DNA from 4 places in the Streptomyces sp. enrichment culture genome. Region 1 is predicted to be linked to each of the others. Evidence: riboswitches for the same ligand, from Rfam matches in the RefSeq annotation. Region 1 holds a riboswitch; each other region holds the start of a gene.

Region 1 (3,198 bases):
CCCTCGTGGCCCTCTTCACCCTCGGCATCGCCGGCCTGTCCCGCCGCGAGCGCGCGGCGGAGCAGGGCGACTCGGCGGCCCTCGCGGTCACCGGCGCGTACGCGTGCTTCGCGGCGTGCGCGGCGGCGGTGGCGTACGGGATCTACCTGATCGTCGCCTGACCCACCGGGTTCCTCGATCCGCCCTGTCGGGGCCGTCCCATCGGCGGCCCGGGCGGGGCGGACCCATGTCCGGGGCCGGTCTCCGCCGAGGCTCCGGACGTCGTCGTCAGCGGGAGCCCTCACCGTCACGCTGCCCCGGTACACCCGACGTGACGGGGTTCGTCCAGTGCATGGTCACGCTGAAGTGGGCCTCGCTCGATCCCTGGGCCACCACGACCCCCGCCTCGGCGCTGAGGGTGATGCCGAACTCCACGGTGACCGAGTCCGGTGGTCTGGGCAGTGCGCGGGCCCCGTCCACGACGGCGCCGAGTGCGGGCCGGACCCGGGCGAGTGCCTGCTGGAGCGTCTCGGCGGCCCCGGCGATCCGGCCGCCGCGCGCCACCCGCTGCACTCCGGCCGGGCCTTCCCCGGCCACCGCCAGCAGCACGACCTGCCCGTCGTCCAGCGGCATCTCGCCCACGTACGCCACGTGCGTCCCCTCCCGCCTGCGTCCCACGCCCTATGAGACACAGGGGAATTGCAGGCGTTCACCCTGCGTGATCACAAGCGGGTTCGGTGAATGCCGCCCGCAGGAGGGGATTTCGGGCGAGCCGGTTACGGCGGGCCGGGCGCCGTGCTAGCCATGTGGGGTTCTGCACACTCCCCCCTCGCAGGTCAACGGCAAGTTGACGGCCGTTCCGGCCCCGTGGTGGACTGCCCGAGCCATGTACGGCGGCAGGAGAGGAAGCCCGGTGTGAATCCGGCGCGGTCCCGCCACTGTGACCGGGGAAGAACAGCCTCGGGAGCCAGGAACTCTCACCGCCGGTCTCGTCGAACCAGGGCGTGGACACCCTGAGTGAGGACATAACGCGATGCTCGGCTGCCGCCGTTCGAGGTTGAGGTTCGGTACCAGGGCCCTGCCCGCCCCCACGGCCGGCTGAGCCCGATGCGTGCCGATCGCGTCTTCGCGTACGGCGTCGCCGCCGGCCTTCTCGGTGACCTGCTCTTCGGCGATCCGCGCCGTGGGCATCCGGTCGCCGCGTTCGGGCGGGCCGCGTCCGCCGTCGAACGCGTCCTGTACCGGGATCACCGGGGGCGGGGCGCGCTGCACACCGTCGTGTGCGCCGGTGGCGCCGTCGCACTGGGGGCCGTGGCCTCGCGGGCCGTACGGTCCTCCCCCGCCGCTTCCGTCGCGCTGACCGGCGCCGCCACCTGGGCGGTGGTCGGCGGGACTTCGCTCGCGCGCGAGGCCGCGGCCATCGGGCGGGCTCTGGAAGCAGGCGACGTGGAAGCCGCACGGGCGCGGCTGCCGCATCTGTGCGGGCGTGATCCGCAGGCGCTCGACGCCGACGGCATCGCCCGGGCCGTGGTCGAGTCCGTCGCCGAGAACACCTCCGACGCCGTCGTGGGCGCCCTGGTGTGGGGGGTCGTCGGCGGGGTGCCGGGACTGCTCGGGTTCCGTGCCGTGAACACGCTGGACGCCATGGTCGGGCACAAGTCGCCCCGCTACCGGCGCTACGGGTGGGCCTCCGCGCGGCTGGACGACCTCGCCGGGTGGCCGGGGGCGCGGCTGACCGCCGTGCTCGCGGTCGTGGCGGGCGGGGATCCGCGGGGCGCGGCGCGGGCCTGGTGTGCCGACGCGCACCGGCATCCGAGCCCCAACGCCGGGCCCGTGGAGGCCTCGTTCGCGGGGGCGCTCGGGGTGCGGCTGGGCGGCACGCTCTCCTACGGCGGGCGGGTCGAGCACCGGCCCGTGCTCAACGGGGACGCCGGACGCGCCGTCCGGGTCACCGACATCCAACGGGCCGTACGGCTCTCGCGCCGCGTCGGGCTGCTCGCGCTCGGCGTGTGCGCGGCCGGACGGCTCCTAGGGAAGGGGCGTACCTCATGAGCGGCGGTCTGCTGGTCGCCGGCACCACCTCCGACGCCGGGAAGAGCGTCGTCACCGCCGGGATCTGCCGCTGGCTGGTGCGGCAGGGCGTGAAGGTGGCGCCGTTCAAGGCGCAGAACATGTCCCTCAACTCGTTCGTGACGCGCGAGGGCGCGGAGATCGGGCGGGCGCAGGCCATGCAGGCGCAGGCCTGCCGGGTCGAGCCGACCGCGCTGATGAACCCGGTGCTGCTCAAGCCCGGCGGTGAGCAGAGCAGCCAGGTGGTGCTGTTGGGCAAGCCGGTGGGCGAGATGAGCGCGCGCGGCTACCACGGCGGGCGGCAGCAGCGGCTGCTCGGCACGGTGCTGGACTGTCTGGCCGAACTGCGGGGCACGTATGACGCGGTGATCTGTGAGGGGGCGGGCAGTCCGGCCGAGATCAATCTGCGCCGGACGGACATCGTGAACATGGGCATCGCGCGCAACGCCGGTCTGCCCGTGCTCGTCGTCGGCGACATCGACCGCGGGGGCGTCTTCGCCTCCTTCTTCGGCACGGTCGCGCTGCTGTCGCCGGAGGACCAGGCGCTGGTCGCCGGGTTCCTCGTCAACAAGTTCCGGGGGGACGTCAGCCTCCTCGAACCCGGCCTCGACATGCTCCGCGACCTCACCGGGCGGCCCGCCTACGGCGTCCTGCCGTTCCGGCACGGCCTCGGCATCGACGAGGAGGACGGACTGCGGGTGTCGCTGCGCGGCACGGTGCGGGAGTCGGCGGTCGCCCCGCCGGTCGGCGAGGACGTGCTGCGGGTCGCCGTGTGCGCGGTGCCGCTGATGTCCAACTTCACCGACGTGGACGCGCTGGCCGCCGAACCCGGCGTCGTGGTGCGGTTCGTGGACCGGCCGGAGGAACTGGCCGACGCCGACCTCGTGGTGGTGCCGGGTACGCGCGGCACCGTGCGGGCGCTGGAGTGGCTGCGGGAGCGGGGGCTGGCCGAGGCCATCACCCGCAGGGCGCGCGACGGGCGGCCCGTCCTCGGAGTCTGCGGCGGCTTCCAGGTGCTCGGCGAGCACATCGAGGACGACGTGGAGAGCCGCCGCGGGCACGTCGACGGGCTCGGCGTCCTGCCCGTACGGGTGCGGTTCGCCCGCGAGAAGACCCTCACCCGGCCGCGGGGCGAAGCGCTCGGCGAAC
Region 2 (3,198 bases), 3.6 Mb from region 1:
AGGAAGGTGACGGCCGTGCGGACCGTGGAGTCCAGCCGCTCCCAGTCGATGTCGCTGTCGGCGACGAACGCGCCGAGATTGACGGAGCCCAGGTTGCAGACCGCCGTCTCGCCGTCGTCGGTGACTTCCAGGATCTCCGTGCAGAGGTTGGAGGAGTGGACGACGTGGCCCGGCTCGGCGGTCTGGTTGGCGGTGCGGTTGGCGGCGTCCTTGAAGGTCATCCAGCCGTTGCCGGTCTGCGCCAGGGTGCGCATCATCCGGCCGTACAGGTCGCGGGCGGGGATGGTCTTGCGGGCGAGGCCCGCCGCCTCGGCCTTGCGGTACGCCGCGTCGAACTCCTCGCCCCACAGGTCGACCAGCTCCGGCACGTCGGCGGGGGAGAACAGGGACCACTGCCCGTCGGCGTTCACGCGGCGCATGAACTCGTCCGGGATCCAGTGCGCCAGGTTCAGGTTGTGGGTGCGGCGGGCGTCCTCACCGGTGTTGTCGCGCAGCTCCAGGAACTCCTCGATGTCGGAGTGCCAGGTCTCCAGGTAGACCGCGGCGGCCCCCTTGCGCCGGCCGCCCTGGTTCACCGCGGCGACCGAGGCGTCGAGGGTCTTCAGGAACGGGACGATGCCGTTGGAGTGGCCGTTGGTGCCGCGGATCAGCGAACCGCGCGAGCGGATGCGGCTGTACGACAGGCCGATGCCGCCGGCGTGCTTCGAGAGCCGGGCGACCTGGTGGTAGCGGTCGTAGATGGAGTCCAGCTCGTCCTTGGGGGAGTCCAGGAGGTAGCAGGACGACATCTGGGGGTGCCGGGTGCCCGAGTTGAACAGCGTGGGGGAGGAGGGCAGGTAGTCGAGGCGGCTCATGAGCCCGTAGAGCGCCGCGACCTCGTCCAGGGAGTGCGTGGTGTCGTCCTCGGCGAGACCGGCGGCGACCCGCAGCAGGAAGTGCTGGGGCGTCTCGACGACCTTGCGGGTGATCGGGTGGCGCAGCAGATATCGGCTGTGCAGGGTGCGCAGGCCGAAGTAGCCGAAGCGGTCGTCGGCGGTGCGGTCGACGAGGGCGTCCAGGCGGTCGGCGTGCAGCCGCACGAACTCGGCGGTGCGGTCGGCGATCAGGCCCTCGCGGTGGCCGACGGCGACGGACTCGGTGAAGGACGTGACACCCTGCGAGGCGGCCTCGGCGGCGATGCCGATCGCCAGCAGGCGGGCGGCCAGCCTGCTGTACGCGGGGTCCTCGGAGATCAGGCCGGCGGCCGCCTCCGTGGCCAGCTCGCGCAGCTCCGCGTCGTCCGCGTGGGCGGACCGGCCGCGCAGCGCGGCGGCAGCGACCCGGCCGGGGTCGGCGTCGGGGAGGTCGGCGGTCAGCTCGGTCAGGGTCCGCAGCAGCGCGGCACCGGGACCGTCGTCGTTCGACCGGGTCGCTGCTGAGGCCGGATCTGCGGGCGCGATGGTCACGTGGGGGCTCTCCCTCGCTGGGCACGGGGGCCTCGGTCGAGGGCAGGGGGCAGCTCACGAGCGCACACGGCGTCGCGTCCACCGGCCCATTCCACGAGGCCCGGACGTCAGGCACCCGGACCGGACGGCCGGGCGCACTGTCGGCAGGTCCTCGGACTGACGCTCGTGTGCGCGTATGCGGGCATACGCGCATGAGTACACCGTTGCGGGACAGTTCCGGATTCGCACCGGATTCCCCTGCGGCGACAGCGAGCATGAGCATACATGTTGTGCCGGGTGACGGTGACACCCCCAGATGTTGTGTCCGGGTGGTTTCACACTGTCAACTGGCCACGGCAAAAGCCAAGTGTCTCGCCGTTTCCATGAGCCCAGGACTCGCGTGAGGAGACCGCATCATGACGAGGGCGTCCCCCGACGAGGGCCGTCCGCCGCCCACCGGGCGAGGTGCGCCCGTGAGCCGCGCCGATCGGCTTCCCCGCCCGCGCCACCGGCGGATACCGCAAGCACAGCCTGTGGACCCCGAACACGCCCCCGGCCGGCTGGCGCGCCCTCGGTCCGCAGCGCGATGAGGGTGCGCCGACTGCGCCGCTTCCGGGTTCAGATGGCACGGCGGACGCGGGCGTGGTTCAGGCCGCGTGAATCGATGACTGATCGAGACTGATCGAGTGAATCCGACCGATCGGGCAATCAGACCGTGAAGACGCGTACGTCCACGTCCGGGCCGGAGGAGATGAGGGAGTACTCGCAGGAGCCGGTCGGCGTCACCTGGTCCGCCTGCGGCGGGAAGCCGGTGAACTGGATCCACAGCTCGTCCGTCTCGCCCTCGTCCCAGTGCAGGGTGCCCTCGCCGAAGAACGCGTTGCTGCCCGACTGGTCGCTGACGGCGGCGGTGACCGTGGCGGCCTCGCCCCGGAAGTTCTCCACCTTGATGTCCACGGTCAGCGGTTCGCCGGGGCTGGACAGTGCCGTACCGGTGGCGGCCGCCACGCTGCCCACCCTGAAGGCGCTTCCGAGATCTGCGGAGTTGGTGCCGGACACCTGCTGGACCTTCACGTTGAATGTGCGCTGGCTGCCGGATACCGAGGTCATGGGGACCTCCTGAGTCACTACTGAGGGGTCGGGCAGGGGCCACCGTGTGCGGAGAACAGGGCCGGGTAGCCCAGTGACGGAGCCTTTGGTTGAACAGGTCGGCGATCTGGCGGGCGGACACCAGGGCTCCCTCGGGGCTGGGTGCCGACACTTCGCGGGACCACCACGGTCGACCGTTGTACAGGATGCAGACCGGCCAGGACACGGTCCCCTTTCGCAGCAGACGGCGGCCCGCAACTCGCGGGCCGCCGTCGAAAACCGAGGCGCGGTCAGTGGGCCGATCCCGCCGTCGCCGGCGGCAGCTCCACCTGGACTCCCGGGTCGCCCGCGTCGGCCGTGTAGTCCTCCGGCTTGGTCTCGTCGACGCCCTCGGGGGCCTTGACGGCCTTCAGGACGAAGGTCAGGACCACGGTCACCACGACGTTGAGCACGAACGCGGTGAGGCCGATGTAGCCGATCTCCCCGATGCCCGGGATCTCCTTCGACGAGCCGCCGAAGTGCTTCTGCGTCGGCGAGGCCACCCCGTACGCGGCGATCGTGCCGTAGAGCATGCCGACCGCCCAGCCGGCGAGCAGCGCCCAGCGGTGGAACCAGCGCGTGAACAGGCCGCCGACCAGGGCCGGGAAGGTCTGCAGGATCCAGATGCCGCCCAGCAGCTGGAAGT
Region 3 (3,198 bases), 1.2 Mb from region 1:
CCGACCGCATCACGATGGAGAACTTCTCGTTCCGTTCGGCGGACCCCTGGGGGACGTCTCGCCGATCATGCCGGGCTCGCGCGCCTGGCACCGCGCCTCGCCGCGTTGTCGTCGGTCCCCGACTCCCCCAAGCTCTCGGCTCCGCTCGAGCAGGGGCCCCCATCGCATCGGCTCCCTCCTCCGCCTTGCGATGCACGGCACCAGACGCCGCTCCCTGATCCGGCCTGATCGACGAGACACCCCCTAGGCGCAGGCGGGCGAGAAGGTCACCGCAGTGCACAGGGACTCCGCCACCCACAGCCTCACGGCCACGGAAAACGACGCCCCCGACACCGGCACCCCGACGGGAAGTCCGGGCAGGACGACACCCACCGCCTGACAGGGGCGTCGGCCGAGGTCACGTCGTCGGGGCGTCAGGTCGTGGGAACAGTGGCCCCCGCGGACACGCTTTCCTCCGCCCGGCCCCGGGTCGCCCGCACTCCGAGCAGCCCGAAGCCCACGGCCAGCCCGCTCCAGAGCAGACCCATGGAGGCAACCGAGAGCACCCGGAAGTCCCACACCAGCGCGGCCGGGGCGGTGACCGGGTCCGGGTTGTCCGGCAGTGCGAACAGCGAGGCCAGCGCGGCCAGCATGATGCCCGTCACGGCCATCTGACGCAGCGGTGCGGAACGGCCGTTCTGCTGCAGCCACCCGTGGACACGCCAGGCCAGGGCGACCGCGATCACGCCGATCGCCATGGCCGCGAGCCAGGCGTCCACGCGGGTGTCGAGCGTCCCCGGATCGCCCACGCCGGGTGGATTGGCCGGATAGCGGAGGAAGGGCAGCATCCAGACGCCGATGAATCCGGCGCCCGCCAGCAGCAGCGATCGCCGCCAGGGTACGGCGTCCGGGTCCCGGCGATGCAGGATCGCGTACACGACGGCGAACAGAACGCCGAGCGCAACTCCGGTGAGGACGGCGGCCACCAACAGGCCTGTGTGCTGCGTGGAGCGGGAGAAGACCTCGGAGGCCGCCGGAGCGCTCGCCTCCTCACCGGCCGCCTCCAGCCGCACGGCCTTGTCCAGCACCGGTTCGGCGAGCAGCCATGAGAATCCGCCGCTGACCACTCCGGCGGCTCCACCTGCGAGCGCGCCGCGCCCGAGCAGGGACAGAAGTGATGTCACGAGCACGCCCTTCAGTGGCAGGGGCCGGCAAAGAGGTGCCGACCGTCGTGGGCGAACTCGTGGACGTAGTTCACGGACGACGCGACCTTGCCCAGGACCGGTGACAGCAGCGCGCCCTGGTCCAGGAAGACCGCGTCCAGAGCGACCAGGGCGAGGATCACCGCAGCGACAGCTATCAGTCCGTCTCGCAGCGGGTGGACGACCAGACCTGTGACCGGTCGCGCCTGCGGAGCCGCCGAAGCACTCATGGAACCTCCTCGCGGGGTGCACACGCCCCGCTGTTCAGGAGGACGACGGGTCAGTGTCTGACTCCCGGGGCCGACCCCGGTCACAGTGGCGGGACCGCCCCGGATTCTCACCGGGTTCCTGCTCACCGTCGCCTCGATGTGAAGTTGTCGCCGCGGGCACCGCGGCGCCTACTAAGTAAATTAGCGAGAAAGGCGCCTCGTAAACAGATCGTGTGGGCAGCACCACAGGTGAAGAGGTACCCCCTGGGGGTATCGTGTTATCGTCGTGGAGGTCGGGCAGCCACCACCTGCCCTGCCGTCGAACGACTCCACGCAGCCCTACCTGAGGGAGAAGCCATGACCGCCGAGACAACCACCAGCTCCTGCTGCGGCTCCGGTTCCTGTGGCTCCGGCACCACGGTCGACATCCAGACCGCCGGAGTCACCACCGTCTATCAGGTGTCGGGGATGACGTGCGGCCACTGCGAAGGCGCAGTGTCGAAGGAGATCTCCGCGCTGGACGGGGTCACCTCGGTCCAGGCCGTCGCCAAGACCGGCCAGGTGACCGTCGTCTCCGCCGAGCCGCTCGACGAGGAGGCCGTCCGTGCCGCCGTCGACGAGGCGGGGTACGAGCTCGTCGGCCGCGCCTGACGGCCGCCCGGGCCCTGCACTTCGGGTACGCGGTTCGCTCACGCCGGGACGTACGGCACCGCTGACACGGACGCCGTATGTCCCGGCCTCGCCAGAAGATGCGCATATGACCAGCATGGCCACCAAGATGGCGCCGTCCTCCACGGCACCATGGAGTGGGCCATCGAGCTGCCGCGGGAGCTGGACGAGGCCAAGGCTGCCGCGGAGGCGAAGGGGCACACGGCGGTGGTCGTCGCCTGGGACGGCGTGGCGCGCGGCGCCCTCACTTCGCCGAAGCCATCAAGGCGACCAGCGCCGATGCGGTTACTGAGCTGCGGCGAGGGTCGAGGTGTTCCTCCATCAGGTGCATGGCCACGGCCTGGAGGGGCTTTGGTAGCTGCGGCGACTTGGGTGTTGAGTACGTCGACGCAGTACTGATCGTCCTGGACCATACGCCGCAAGCCACGGATCTGACCCTCGATGCGACGGAGCCTTTTGCGGGCGGCGTCCTTGTCGTTGTGGTAGCCCGGCGGGTCCTGCTCGGCCTCGGCTTGCTCCGGCGGCGTCATACTCGCCAAGGGGATGGTCACAGGGCGCCGCACAGGCGGAGAACTGCCTCGGCCCCCGGTCTGCGCCGGCGCCGTCCACCTCGTGCCGCAGTTTCTTCTGCTTCTCGACGATGCCGTTGCACTCCTCGGTGGGAGCCTCGGCCTGCTCGTACAGAAGCTTTACCTGCTTGCGCACCTCGTCCACCGTGGCTGGGGCGCTGATTGACTCTGCGTCGGCAGGAGGCTCACGGAGCCGGCGGCCATCCCGATCGTGGCTATGCGGGCACGGCTGGGCGGCGTCGGCCGACGCCCGGCGGCATCGGCACGGTCCCTGTGGGCCTGACGCCGGACACGATCCTGTTCCCCGCCTCGCGCCGTCACATCTACTGGTTGCGGAAACACTTAGTCGCTTAGTAATAGGCTCGCAAGCCACTTCAGTCACGCGTGCCTCATGAGGACAGGTCAGCCGAGACCCGGCGGGCAGGCGACCAGCAGCGGCAGCAGCGGCACTGTCGCGGCCGCGACGGCGACAGTGCCGCACAGCGCCGGATGCGCAGTCCTGCGCGGGCCGAGGACGCGCTTCAGACGGATCAAGGTGGTCTGACCGCTGACCGCCCATGCGCCCTTGGG
Region 4 (3,198 bases), 5.2 Mb from region 1:
CCCGCCCGCACCAGCCGGGGCAGCAGGTCGGACATCGGCGTGGTGAAGGCGAACAGCAGCACCCCCAGCGAGGCGGCCGAGGTGCGCAGCAGCAGCTCCCCGGCGCGGGCCGGGCCGGAGGGGGCGAGCGCCACGAACCCTCCGGGCCCGCCCACCTGAACCAGCAGCGTGGCCGCGCCGCTCACGCAGAACCCGAGCGGCACCCGGTACGCCCGCCACAGCCGGCGCCCGGGCACGCCCGCCGGGCCGAGCAGCACCACCAGCGCCGTCAGCAGCACCAGCGCCGCGCCCGGCCAGGGCGGCAACGCGATCGCGAGCACGGTGAGACCGAGCCCGAGCACGGCCTTGTCCACGGGATGACGGCGGCGCCAGCGACTGCTGTGCGCCGCCGCGTCGATCGGCAGCACGGGCGCTCAGACGCCGGGCTCGCCGGTACCGCCCGGGGCGGCGTCCTGCCGCGCCAGGGCGCGCTGTTCGCCCTGCCGTCGTCCGCGCCGCAGCCCGAAGTAGTAGGCGAGGACCCCCGCGCCGATCGCCGCCTGGAGGGAGAACAGCGCCGACTCGATCTCTCCGGACGGCGGCTCGTACAGGGGCGAGAACCAGGGCTCGTAGTCCGGGTCGAGTTCGGTGATCGCCGTCTCGGCCTCGCCGTCGGAGCCGGTGAAAGGCTCCTCCTTGTGGTCGCCGAGGCCGAGGACGAGCGGCAGGACGGCGAGCGCCGCCACGGCGAGCAGCAGCAGCAGGTTGATCCTCGTGCTCTTCTTCATCACGCCACCGCCTCGGAACCGGTCTTCGCGTTCTCGGCCCGCTTGCCGGCCACCAGCACGCCGAGCCGGGTCAGTTCGCCCTTGCTGGACTGCACCAGCAGCCGCATCACGAGCACCGTGAGCAGGCCCTCGCTCACGGCGAGCGGGATCTGGGTGACGGCGAAGATGGCGCCGAACTTGCCGAGCGCGCCGAGGAACCCGCTGCTCGGGTCGGGGAAGGCGAGGGCCAGCTGGACGCTGGTGACGCAGTACGTGGACAGGTCGGCGACGAACGCGCCGAAGAACACGGAGACCATCAGCGGCACGTCGTACCGGCGCAGCAGCGCGTAGACGCCGTACCCGGCCCAGGGGCCGACGATCGCCATCGAGAACACGTTGGCGCCGAGGGTGGTCAGGCCGCCGTGGGCGAGGAGCAGGGCCTGGAAGAGCAGGGTGATGGTGCCCAGCACCGCCATGATCGGCGGGCGGAACAGGACGGCGCCCAGACCGGTGCCGGTCGGGTGGGAGCAACTGCCCGTCACGGACGGCAGCTTGAGCGCGGACAGGACGAAGGTGAAGGCTCCGGACGCGCCGAGCAGCAGGGTGCTCTCGGGGTGTTCCCGGACTTCACGGGTGAGTCGTCGGACGCCGTGGACGACGAACGGGGCGGACGCGACGCCCCAGGCGACCGCGTGCGCCGGAGGAAGAAAACCCTCGGCTATGTGCATGGCTCGAACAGACCCTCTCCAGCACCTCGTGGATGGTTGACGCGCCTTGGCCGGTCTCCTGGCTTACGGGTGACACCGCCCGAACTCCGCCTTCCCGGGTCCCGGAGGACCCAGTGGCTGCCCGTGAGGGCTGGAGCCGGACTTCCCGATCACAGTGGCGAGGGCCGCACCGGCATCACACCGGATTTCCCGTTCACCAAGGCGTGGTGACAGTAATGCCCGGCTCGGGGTGGTGACAAGCGGCGCCCGGGGGCGCCCACCGGCACACCGGCGCACGCCCCGCGAGCAAGCGCGCAGTTCAGGGTCGCGGGCGGGCCGCTGGGCCGGGACGTACCGTGACCTCGGTGGGAGCGAGCGGAGCGCGGTCGCCGGAGCACTCGACGACGACCCGTACGGGGGTCCCGCAGTCGCGGTGCGCGACGTCCAGGACCGGGCCGTCGGGGTCGGCGAGATGTGTCTCACCCCACTGCCGCAGCGCCATCAGTACGGGCCACAGATCCCGGCCCTTGGGGGTCAGCCGGTACTCGTGCCGGGTCCGGCTGCCCTCCTCCCGGTAGGGGACGGTGTCCAGGATCCCGGCCGCGACCAGCTTGCGCAGCCGGTCGGAGAGGACCGCCTCGGACAGGCCCACATGGCGGCGGAAGGCGTCGAAACGGCGGACCCCGTTGAACGCGTCACGCAGGATCAGCAGCGTCCACTTCTCGCCGACCACGTCGAGGGCGCGCTGGACCGTGCAGTTCTCCGTGCTGATCTCCAGCCACTCCATGCCCTCATCGTAGCCCCTGGCTTCGTCATTGACAGTCAGCTCGCGCGCGGGCTAGCTTCGGCGGGCTGGCTGGCTTCATCGGGTGAAGCCAGGAGTCGGAGGAGGAAACGACGCCATGGGACGGTCACGCACGTACGAGTGGGAGGACCCCGCGACCTCGGCAGCCGCCGTCGGCCGGGGCACGGGGCTGGACTTCCTCCGCGACGTCGTCGCCGGACGCCTGCCCGCGGCACCCCTCGCGGCCACCCTCGGCTTCACCCTCGACGAGGTCGACCACGGACACGCGGTCTTCTCCCTGCTGCCCGGCGAGGAGCACTACAACCCCATCGGCAGCATGCACGGCGGCGTCTACGCCACCCTCCTCGACTCGGCCGCCGGCTGCGCCGTCCAGTCCACCCTGCCGCAGGGCACGGGCTACACCTCGGTCGACCTCGCGGTGAAGTTCCTCCGCCCGGTCACCGTCGACACCGGCCGCGTCCGCGCCGTCGGCACCGTCCTCAACGGCGGCCGCCGCACCGCACTCGCCGAGGCCCGCCTCCTCGACGACAAGGACCGGCTGCTCGCCCATGCGACGAGTACGTGCATGATCTTTCCGGTGCCGCGGGGGTGAGGATCCGCTGGTGGCTGGTGGCCAGGGCCAGTGGTCGGTGCCTGGTGCGTGGTGGCCGGTGCCTGGTGGCCGGTGCCTGGTGCGTGGTGGCCGGTGCCTGGTGGCCGGCGTCCGCTGGTGACAGGCGCCGTCGGGCGCCGTCCGGCGCCGTCGGGCGCCGGGCCGCCGACCGGACCGAGCCGGCCCCGTGTCGTCCCTCACCGGTGCCGGCCCCGCGGGTGGTACTGCTTGGGCAGCCGCATGCCCCGCTCGGCCATCAACGCCCGCACCCGGTCGGGGTAGTTGGTGATGACGCCGTCCACGCCCAGGTCCATCAGCGCGGCGACCGTGCCCGGGTCGTCGCAGGTC

The links. Region 1 has a riboswitch for cobalamin ahead of ACSU6L_RS29150 (cobalamin biosynthesis protein). Riboswitches for the same ligand answer to the same signal wherever they lie in the genome.
Region 2: another riboswitch for cobalamin. It lies ahead of ACSU6L_RS12615 (ribonucleoside-diphosphate reductase subunit alpha); the one in region 1 lies ahead of ACSU6L_RS29150 (cobalamin biosynthesis protein).
Region 3: another riboswitch for cobalamin. It lies ahead of ACSU6L_RS34500 (CbtB domain-containing protein); the one in region 1 lies ahead of ACSU6L_RS29150 (cobalamin biosynthesis protein).
Region 4: another riboswitch for cobalamin. It lies ahead of ACSU6L_RS06055 (energy-coupling factor ABC transporter permease); the one in region 1 lies ahead of ACSU6L_RS29150 (cobalamin biosynthesis protein).

The regions. Positions count from the first base shown of each region.
Region 1 covers NZ_OZ186847.1:6,589,762-6,592,959, reverse strand. Annotated here, with positions in the region: gene ACSU6L_RS29160 (hypothetical protein) at 1-161, shown strand, start outside; gene ACSU6L_RS29155 (CU044_2847 family protein) at 268-630, opposite strand; cobalamin riboswitch at 834-975, shown strand; gene ACSU6L_RS29150 (cobalamin biosynthesis protein) at 1,087-2,031, shown strand; gene ACSU6L_RS29145 (cobyric acid synthase) at 2,028-3,198, shown strand, end outside.
Region 2 covers NZ_OZ186847.1:3,009,432-3,012,629, reverse strand. Annotated here, with positions in the region: gene ACSU6L_RS12615 (ribonucleoside-diphosphate reductase subunit alpha) at 1-1,445, opposite strand, end outside; cobalamin riboswitch at 1,571-1,707, opposite strand; gene ACSU6L_RS12610 (hypothetical protein) at 2,133-2,534, opposite strand; gene mctP (monocarboxylate uptake permease MctP) at 2,804-3,198, opposite strand, start outside.
Region 3 covers NZ_OZ186847.1:7,743,620-7,746,817, reverse strand. Annotated here, with positions in the region: gene ACSU6L_RS34505 (CbtA family protein) at 414-1,163, opposite strand; gene ACSU6L_RS34500 (CbtB domain-containing protein) at 1,175-1,411, opposite strand; cobalamin riboswitch at 1,443-1,591, opposite strand; gene ACSU6L_RS34495 (heavy-metal-associated domain-containing protein) at 1,748-2,041, shown strand; gene ACSU6L_RS34490 (metal-sensitive transcriptional regulator) at 2,080-2,589, opposite strand; gene ACSU6L_RS34485 (M56 family metallopeptidase) at 3,031-3,198, opposite strand, start outside.
Region 4 covers NZ_OZ186847.1:1,404,119-1,407,316, reverse strand. Annotated here, with positions in the region: gene cbiQ (cobalt ECF transporter T component CbiQ) at 1-407, opposite strand, end outside; gene ACSU6L_RS06060 (energy-coupling factor ABC transporter substrate-binding protein) at 414-767, opposite strand; gene ACSU6L_RS06055 (energy-coupling factor ABC transporter permease) at 767-1,474, opposite strand; cobalamin riboswitch at 1,506-1,690, opposite strand; gene ACSU6L_RS06050 (winged helix-turn-helix transcriptional regulator) at 1,773-2,240, opposite strand; gene ACSU6L_RS06045 (PaaI family thioesterase) at 2,356-2,850, shown strand; gene ACSU6L_RS06040 (glycerophosphodiester phosphodiesterase family protein) at 3,048-3,198, opposite strand, start outside.